One region of the Blautia sp. NSJ-175 genome, then DNA from elsewhere that is predicted to be linked to it. Evidence: predicted binding sites of a transcription regulator. Region 1 holds the regulator's gene; each other region holds the start of a gene.
What was found. The regulator Rex, encoded in region 1, represses fermentation and respiration genes when NADH is low (regulators of the CRP and FNR family bind a similar motif). The targets are predictions, from matches to a motif close to ATTGTTAANTANTTAACAAT.
Positions count from the first base shown of each region.

Region 2: the regulator Rex is predicted to act here: its motif matches at 1,308-1,327, upstream of pflB (formate C-acetyltransferase).
Region 3: the regulator Rex is predicted to act here: its motif matches at 1,722-1,741, upstream of MUB35_RS20765 (acyl-CoA carboxylase subunit beta).

Region 1 covers NZ_JALIFQ010000020.1:60,878-64,091, reverse strand. The annotation lists gene MUB35_RS23750 (ABC-F family ATP-binding cassette domain-containing protein) at 1-830, opposite strand, end outside; gene MUB35_RS23745 (redox-sensing transcriptional repressor Rex) at 1,003-1,647, shown strand; gene MUB35_RS23740 (bifunctional ADP-dependent NAD(P)H-hydrate dehydratase/NAD(P)H-hydrate epimerase) at 1,747-3,214, shown strand, end outside.
Region 2 covers NZ_JALIFQ010000006.1:304,507-307,720, forward strand. The annotation lists gene MUB35_RS12240 (HAD family hydrolase) at 1-442, shown strand, start outside; gene thiD (bifunctional hydroxymethylpyrimidine kinase/phosphomethylpyrimidine kinase) at 439-1,248, shown strand; ZMP/ZTP riboswitch at 1,340-1,419, shown strand; gene pflB (formate C-acetyltransferase) at 1,512-3,214, shown strand, end outside.
Region 3 covers NZ_JALIFQ010000015.1:40,654-43,867, forward strand. The annotation lists gene MUB35_RS20760 (OadG family transporter subunit) at 1-98, opposite strand, end outside; gene MUB35_RS20765 (acyl-CoA carboxylase subunit beta) at 113-1,549, opposite strand; gene trpA (tryptophan synthase subunit alpha) at 1,848-2,630, opposite strand; gene trpB (tryptophan synthase subunit beta) at 2,623-3,214, opposite strand, start outside.

The DNA of each region.
Region 1 (3,214 bases):
TTGGCAATGACTTCCTCCTGGTGTTTGATCTCCTGCTGCTGATTGAGGTAGGCCTGGTAGGCATCTCTGCGAAGCTGGGCCTTTTTCTCACTGTAGGCGGAATAGTTTCCGCTGAAGGAGCTTACCTTTCCGTTGTCAATATCAATCACCTTGGTCACGATCCTGTCCAGAAAATACCGGTCGTGGGATACGATAAGGACAGCTCCCGGATAATTCAAAAGGTACGTCTCCAGCCAGGAGATGGAGTCCATATCCAGATGGTTGGTAGGCTCATCCAGAAGGATGATATCCGGTTTTGACAGCAGCAGACGGCCAAGGGCCACACGGGTTTTCTGGCCTCCTGACAGGGTGGAGATTTCTTTTTCAAAGTCACTCTCCGGAAAGCCGAGTCCCTTCAGTACGCCCACAAGCTCACTTTTATACGCATAGCCGTTCTCCATCTCAAACTCATGGGTCAGCCGGGAATACGTCTCCATCAGGCGGTCCAGCTCCTCCCCTTGGGCGTGCTTCATCTGTTTTTCGGTTCTGCGCATATGAAGCTCCATATCCAGAATATGCTGTTTGACCTGGAGCAGAGAGTCATAGATGGTGAGCGCGCTGTCCAACTCCTGATGCTGGGCCAGATAGCCGATGGTCCTGCCCCTTGATAAGATTACCTCTCCGCTGTCCGCGGGAATCTCCTGCATGATGATGCGCAGCAGTGTGGATTTTCCTGCTCCGTTGATGCCCACCAGGGCGGCTTTTTCGCGTTCTTCTATATGGAAGGAGGCATCATGGATCAGATTCATGCCTCCGAACGATTTTTCAATGTTTTGACATGCCAGTATCATTTTATACGAATCTCCTTTATCTTTTGGTTCACCCTTCCTATTATATCGGAAATTCAGAATTTGACAACAGATAAAAACAACAATAACTGGAATTGTATTTGACTTTATTTTAACAATTATATATAATATTCCTATATGAAACAGAAAACTTAGACATAAGGAGGGTAAAGTCGTGGACGAAAAATGCATATCAAAAGCAGTCATCAGAAGACTTCCCCGATATTACAGATATTTAGGAGAACTTTTGGAAGATGGTGTGGAACGTATTTCCTCAAACGAGCTGAGCAGCAAGATGCGCGTGACCGCATCCCAGATTCGCCAGGACCTGAACAATTTCGGAGGATTCGGGCAGCAGGGATACGGCTATAATGTGCAGTACCTGTATACAGAGATCGCCAAGATCCTGGGGCTCGACAGGACCCACAACATGATCATCATCGGAGCCGGCAATCTGGGACAGGCACTGGCCAATTATGTACAGTTTGAAAAGCGCGGATTTAAAGTGGTGGGTATATTTGATGTGAATCCGGTTCTGAAAGGTATCTCTATCCGTGGGAACGAAATTCTTATGATGGATGAACTTCCCCAGTATCTGAAGGATAATGATGTTCAGATAGCAGCGCTGACTCTGCCTAAGAATAACGCGGAGGAGACAGCCAACCTGCTGGTGGAAAACGGAATCAAAGCCATCTGGAATTTCGCACATCTGGATCTGGAGGTCCCGGAGGATGTCATCGTGGAAAATGTACACCTTTCTGAGAGCCTCATGCGATTGTCTTATAACCTGAATTGTTATGTGACCGAACATAAAAAGTAAGAAAAGGCTGCTGCGGAATTTTTGCGGCGGCCTTTTGCTCTGCAGGAAGGTTTGACAGACTTCCCTGATTCATACCGGAATAAGAGAGGAGTGTATGATATGAAACAAATCGTAACCGGCGGACAGATGAAGCTATTGGATGAATACACGATCCACGAGATCGGGGTTCCCTCCCTGGTACTTATGGAGCGGGCAGCTCTGAGTGTCTGTCAGGCACTTCGGGAGGAAAATTTTCCTCTGAAAAGAGTTCTGGTGCTCTGCGGTACCGGAAATAACGGTGCGGACGGCGTAGCGGTGGCCCGTATGCTCCATATGACAGGTGTCTCGGCAGATATCTGTATACTTGGAAAAAAGGACCATTATACAGAAGAAATGAGAAAGCAAGTGAAAATTGCAGAAAATTATCATATATCCTTTGTCAAGAATGCAGTACCTGCTGAATATACTACTATAGTAGATGCTGTCTTTGGTGTAGGTCTGTCCAGGGAAGTGGGCGGAAAATACAGGGACACCATCGAAGCTCTGAACCGGTCAGGGGCAAAGGTCATGGCAGTGGACATTCCATCAGGTATCAGTGCTGATACGGGGAAAGTGCTGGGCTGCGCAGTGAAGGCTGATGTGACAGTCACCTTTGCTTATGAGAAGGCAGGTCTTTTATTCTACCCGGGCGCATCCTGCGCGGGCAAGGTAAGGACGGCTGATATCGGAATCTACAGGCTGCCTCAGAATGATTTTGAACTGTCCATACAGAGCTGTGAGGAGAAGGATCTGTGCCGGATTCCGGCGAGAAAGCCGGACGGGAACAAAGGAACTTTCGGGAAAATATTCCTGGCAGCCGGCAGCCGGGATATAAGCGGCGCGGCATATCTCTCCGCCTGTGCGGCTCTTAGGGCCGGCGCAGGCATGATAAAGGTACATACCAGGGAAGAGAACCGTCAGGCACTGACCACAATGCTGCCGGAGGCCATGTACAGCTTTTATGACGATGAAGAGATCCGAAAAGAACAGATCCGGGAAGGGCTTGCATGGGCTGATGTGATCGGGGTAGGACCGGGACTCGGCACAGGACAGCAGGCGGAAGATATTTTGTATACCATACTGGCGGAGGGCAGAAAACCTCTGCTGATCGACGCGGACGGCCTGAATCTGCTGGCCGGCAGAATGGAAGTGCTGTCCCAGTATCCGGCACCGGTCCTTGTGACACCGCATCTGGGTGAGTTTTCCAGAATCTCCGGGGTATCTGTGGAGGAGTGGAAGGAAGCGCCTCTTTACCTGACAAAACGTTTTGCCGGGAAATATCACCTGACAGTCGTGTGTAAAGATTCACGTACCGTCATTTCCGACGGCGGCGAGGAGATATTTATCAACACCTCCGGCAACAGCGGTATGGCAACAGCGGGAAGCGGGGACGTGCTCTTTGGCATCCTCATGGGATTTTTGTCCCAGGGACTTTCAGCCAGGGAGGCGGCAGCTCTCGGCGTTTATTTCCACGGTATGGCAGGGGATATGGCCGCCGCCCAAAAAGGTGAGTACAGCATGATTGCCGGGGATATCATTACACAGACAG
Region 2 (3,214 bases), on a different contig from region 1:
CATTGACGAATTCAACAGGATGATATATGACTGTTATGAAAAAGTGATTCGGATAAAACCGGGCGTTCTGCAGGTACTGGAGGATTTAAAGAGCCGTAATGTCAGAATGTGCATTGCCACATCTACGGACAGACCTCTGATCGAGGCAGCTCTTAAAAATAATGGGATTGATGGATATTTTACCGGCCTTCTCACCTGTACAGAGGCCGGAGCAGGCAAAAGAAATCCGCGCATTTATGAGCTGGCGATGGGGATTTTAGGTACAAAAAAAGAAGAAACTCTGGTGTTTGAAGATGCATATTTTGCCGCAGAGACAGCAAAAAAATCCGGGTTTACAGTGGCAGTTATACGCGATTTTTATTCGGAAAAGGACAGAGAAAAACTGTTGAAACTGGCAGATATTTATCTTGAAAGCTGGGAAGAATGGGGGAAAAACAGATGAAAAAGGTATTGACGATCGCCGGTTCGGACTGCAGCGGAGGAGCCGGGATACAGGCGGATATTAAGACAATAACCGTTCACAAAATGTACGCCATGAGTGTGATCACAGCTCTCACGGCACAGAATACAACAGGCGTATACGGCATCCGGGAAACAGATGCGGAGTTTGTGGCAAAACAGATGGACTGTGTTTTTACGGATATTCGTCCGGATGCAGTAAAAATCGGTATGATACCCAATGAAAAGATTATTCGTGTGATTGCAGAAAAGCTGAGAACATACCAGGTACAGGATGTAGTTTTAGACCCGGTCATGATTTCCACAAGCGGCAGCAGACTCATGTCCAAAGATGCGCAGGAAGCTCTGAAAGAAGAGCTTTTTCCTCTGGCAGCAGTGGTGACACCAAATCTTATGGAGGCGGAGGCACTCTGCGGATTTTCTGTCAGTACACCGTGTGAGATGGAGCGGGCAGCAGAAAAAATAGCGTGTTACGGTTCCGGCGCTGTCCTTTTAAAAGGCGGACATCTGGCAGATGGAGCTGATGACCTGCTGTATGAGAAAGGAAAATACATCTGGTTCTCTTCAAAGAGGATAGAAAATCCAAATACACACGGAACAGGATGTACACTTTCCTCGGCTATTGCCTGCAATCTTGCCGCCGGATACGCCCTGGAAAGAGCAATTAAGAACGCAAAAAATTATCTGACCGGTGCGCTGCAGGATGGACTTGATCTGGGTGCGGGCAGCGGTCCTTTGAACCACATGTACAGATTACCGCCTTTTGCAAATGGCTATCCATTCCGGTAATAAGTAATCTTTTCTGCAGCAATGTATACTAAAAAGAACATAAAAGTTCTATTCCTTTTATTGACAATTCTTAAAAAAATGCTTTATACTACAAGTGTTATATGACTGGCGGAAGTGGAATGAACCACAGGGAGTATAACGTTGATTTAGCCGACCGTCTGGGCAGAAGCTGTCTGGATAGGACCGGCTTTTTTTAATGAGTCCGGTCACATTACAGTACAGTTTCCGACACAATTATTGTCTTAGAAGGAGGACTTGCAAAGATGAATAACTTCAAACAATGGGATGGATTTAAAGGTAGAATCTGGAAGGAAGAAGTCAACACACGTGACTTTATCCAGCACAACTACGCGCCGTATGAAGGAAACCAGGACTTCCTGGAAGGACCCACAGAAGCTACGGAAAAACTCTGGTCTGCACTTTCAAAACTGCAGAAAGAGGAGCGTGCAAAAGGCGGCGTTCTGGATATGGATACGGAAACCGTATCCTCACTGACTTCCCATGGGCCGGGCTATATCAGTGAAGAATTAAAAGACCTGGAAAAGGTAGTGGGGCTGCAGACCGACAAACCGCTGAAAAGGGCATTTATGCCTTACGGTGGTATCAAAATGGCGGAAGATTCCTGCACATCCAATGGCTACACACCGGCTCCGGAACTTCATAAAATCTTTACAGAATATCACAAAACGCATAATCAGGGTGTTTTCGATGCGTACACACCGGAGATGAAAAAAGCCCGTCATAACAAGATTATCACAGGACTTCCGGATACCTACGGCCGCGGCCGTATTGTAGGTGACTACAGAAGAGTGGCACTTTACGGTATTGATTTCCTGATGGAAAAGAAAAAAGAAGATTACGATAACTGCGGCTGCGGTATCATGACAGATGAGATCATCCGTCAGAGAGAGGAAATCACCATGCAGTACCGCGCTCTGGCCGATATGAAGAAAATGGCTCAAAGCTATGGATACAATATCTCCAAACCGGCCGAGAATGCCAAAGAAGCAGTCCAGTGGCTGTATTTCGGCTATCTGGCAGCCATCAAGACACAGAACGGCGCTGCCATGAGCGTGGGCCGTGTGGGAACCTTCCTGGATATCTATATTCAGAGGGATCTGGAAAATGGCATGCTGACAGAGAAAGAGGCACAGGAACTGGTTGACCATTTTATCATGAAACTGAGAATGGTTAAATTTGCCCGCGTTCCTTCTTACAACCAGCTCTTCTCCGGCGACCCGGTCTGGGCTACCGTGGAGGTGGCAGGTATGGGACAGGACGGCCGTTCCATGGTGACAAAGACGGACTACAGAATCCTTCACACACTGGAGAATATGGGACCTGCGCCGGAACCGAACCTGACGGTCCTCTACTCATCCAGGCTGCCTGAAAACTTCAAGAAATATGCTGCTTATATCTCTGTGGAGACCAGTTCCATCCAGTATGAGAATGATGATGTGATGCGCCCTGTATGGGGAGATGATTACTCCATCTGCTGCTGTGTATCAGCTACACAGACAGGAAAAGAGATGCAGTTCTTCGGTGCCCGGGCAAACCTGGCAAAATGCCTCTTATACGCTGTCAACGGCGGTTTGGATGAGAAGTCAAGAGTGCAGGTTGGACCGGAATACAAACCGATCACCTCCGAATATCTGGAATATGATGAGCTGATCCGCAAATATGAGATCATGATGGACTGGCTGGCAGGACTCTATGTAAATACTCTGAACCTGATCCAGTACATGCATGACAAGTATTACTATGAAGCAGCGGAGATGGCACTGATCGATACCGATGTCCGCAGAACCTTTGCAACAGGAATCGCAGGATTTTCCCATGTGGTGGATTCCCTGTCTGCTGTAAAGTATGCCAAGGTGAAGGTGATACGCGATGAGGAAGGCGTGGCTGTGGATTTCGAGACAGAAGGAGACTTTCCGCGCTACGGAAATGATGATGACCGGGCGGA
Region 3 (3,214 bases), on a different contig from region 1:
CCGCCTGTGGAGTCTTTGCTGCTGCCGCAGGCTGTCATAGCCAGGACGCATACTCCGATCAGGATTAAACCAATTAATTTTTTCCATGTCTGCTTCATATGATTCACCTCGCCTAAACCGTGCCGTGTTTCTTGCTGGGACGATCTTCTCTCTTTGTGAATAACATTTCAAAAGCACCAATCACATATTTTCTTGTATCTTCTGCCTCGATGATGGAATCCACATAACCTCTCTTGGCAGCAGCCATTGCGCTTGACTGTAAGTCAGCATATTCAGCGGCCTTTTCATTGATCGTAGCAGCATCGCTGTCTGCATACATGATCTTAGCTGCAAGACGCGCGTCCATCATACCGATCTGAGCGCCCGGCCATGCAAATACCATGTCCGCTCCTGTGGATTTGCTGTTCATTGCCAGATATGCACTTCCGAACGCTTCACCGATCACGATGTTCACCTTCGGTACGGTTGCATTTGTAAATGCGTAAGTAAGCTGTGCCGCTGCCTTGGCAATGTTGGCTTCTGAGCATTTTGTAGCTTTGTAGCCTTTTACATTTGTCAGAGACAGTACCGGAATTTCAAAAGCGTCACAGAATTTAACGAAATCTGCTGCTTTCTTGCATCCTCTCACAGAGAGAACCTTGTCAAAGGACTCTGTCTTCTCCCCTTCATCGTTGTAAACTTCGCTTCTGTTGGCAACGCAGCCCACAGTAGCGCCGTTCAGACGGATGAAGCCTGTCACCATGTCTTTTGCGTATGCAGCTTTTACCTCAAAGAACTCATTGTTGTCCGCGATCTGGGAAAGAGCAATGGCAGTATCACCAACACAGTTTTCCAGTTCCGGGCATACACGGTTCAGATCATCAGTGCAGTCTTCATAGGAAGAATTGTCTTCGTAGTTGGAAGGCAGCATAGATATCAGCAGTCTCATCTGTGCAAGGATTTCCTCCTCACTTCCCAGAACATCTACCAGGCCAGCCTCTTCGCTCTGGTATTTTGCGCTGGATGTATCACATTTGGAAATTTCATTTCCCTCTAAAGCGTTGGGGGAGTTTACAAACAGTTTACCGCTCTTCTCCTCCATGAAGGTGAAATCGGTAAGAGCCGGAACGATTGCAAGACCGCCGCCGCAGGTCCCGAAGATACCTGTGATCTGCGGAATCACACCTGACGCCATAACCTGTTTGGTGTAAATTTCGCCAAAAGCGTTCAGTGCGTCTGTAGCTTCCTGCAGTCTCAGACCTGCACAGTCCACAAGTCCGATCACCGGAGCGCCTGTCTTCATTGCCAGGTCGTAAAGTCTGACAATCTTTTTGGCATGCATTTCACCGATGGTTCCGTTCAGAACGGAAGCATCCTGGCTGTACACATACACCAGGCTGCCGTCAATGACACCGTAACCGGTGATGACACCGTCTGCCGGTGTTTCCTTTTCAGATAAGTTGAAATCTGTGTTTCTGGCTGTGACACAGCCGCCGATTTCAACAAAACTGTTCTCATCAAGTAAAGAAGCAATTCTTTTACTTGCCAAGCTTTGTGCTGTATTACTCATTTATCAGCCCTCCATTTTTTATTATTTACCTGGATTCTGCACGAAAAATCTGCGTGATAATCCGGCTTTCATGCAGAAATCGCCTCCTGGTTTTACTTTGTTGAGTTAAAAGACAAAACCAATTTCTGCCGATTATAATTGTACCCTTTTTCCGGGAATTTTTCAACAAGAATTTGTGAAATATTTAATTATTGTGTATGTTTTTTGTCAGACTTGCATAATACGCGCAGGTAATATTCCGCCATATGGATTTTTCTGCATAAAAAGGGAGGATGGAACTGCCCATCCTCCGCTGTTTTCAACCCTTTGCCCGGTCCACTGCCGCCTTCATTTCTTTTACATACTGAGCCACATAAGGCACACAATCTTTTCCGTATTTTGCCACAATTTTAACAATTGCAGAACCCACGATGGCTCCGTCTGAAACCTTTGCCATGTGATACGCCTGCTCGGGGGTAGATATTCCGAACCCCACTGCGCACGGTACATCCGTAGCCTGACGGACTAGCTCCACCATGGCACCGATGTCTGTCCTGATCTCACTTCTCACCCCGGTCACTCCCAAGGAGGAGACACAGTAGATATAGCCTTTTGCTGCCTTTGCGATCATGGTGATGCGGTTCTTTGACGTGGGCGCTATGAGGGGGATGATATCAATCCCGTAGGCGTCGCAGGCAGGTGCCAGCTCCTGTCTTTCCTCATAGGGCATATCCGGAACAATGATGCCGTCTATCCCGCACTCCACACATCTTTTCATGAAGCGCTCCTTGCCGTATGTAAAAATAGGATTCACGTAAGTCAGAAATACGATAGGCACAGTGACTTTCTTTCTCGCCCTTTGTATCATGTCAAACAATTTATCTGTTGTGCATCCCGCTTTCAGAGCTCTCTCGTTGGCCTCCTGGATCACAGGGCCTTCCGCTGTGGGATCGGAAAACGGTATGCCGATCTCGATCAGGTCAGCCCCTGCCGACTCCATGGCGTACAGAAGCTGCTCTGTCACGTCAAGCGTGGGGTCCCCGCCTGTGATAAAGGGAATAAATGCTTTTTTGTTTTCAAATGCCTGCTGTATTTTATTCATAGATCTCCACTCCTCTGTATCGTGCTATGGCAGCCACATCCTTATCGCCTCTGCCGGAAATATTTACAACAATGATTTTATCTTTGTCCATAGTTGGTGCCAGTTTTCTTGCGTATGCCACTGCATGGGCGCTTTCTATGGCCGGGATAATGCCCTCGGTCCTTGAGAGGTATTCAAATGCCTCCACTGCCTCCACGTCTGTGATCGGCACATATTCTGCTCTGCCTGTCTCATTCAAATTGGCGTGTTCCGGTCCGATGCCGGGGTAATCAAGCCCCGCGGAGATGGAATATACCGGCGCGATCTGTCCGTACGCATCCTGGCAGAACAGGGATTTCATGCCGTGGAAGACACCTTCTGAACCTCTGGCGATGGTGGCAGCATGCTTTTCTGTATCCACGCCAAGGCCTGCCGCTTCACATCCGATAAGCTGTACCTGCTCCTCCCGGATAAATTCATAAAAGGCTCCCATGGCATTGCTGCCGCCGCCCACACAGGCGATCACAGCATCCGGAAGTCTGCCTTCCTTTTCCTGCAGCTGCTCCTTGATCTCTTTTCCGATGATTTTCTGGAAATCGCGGACG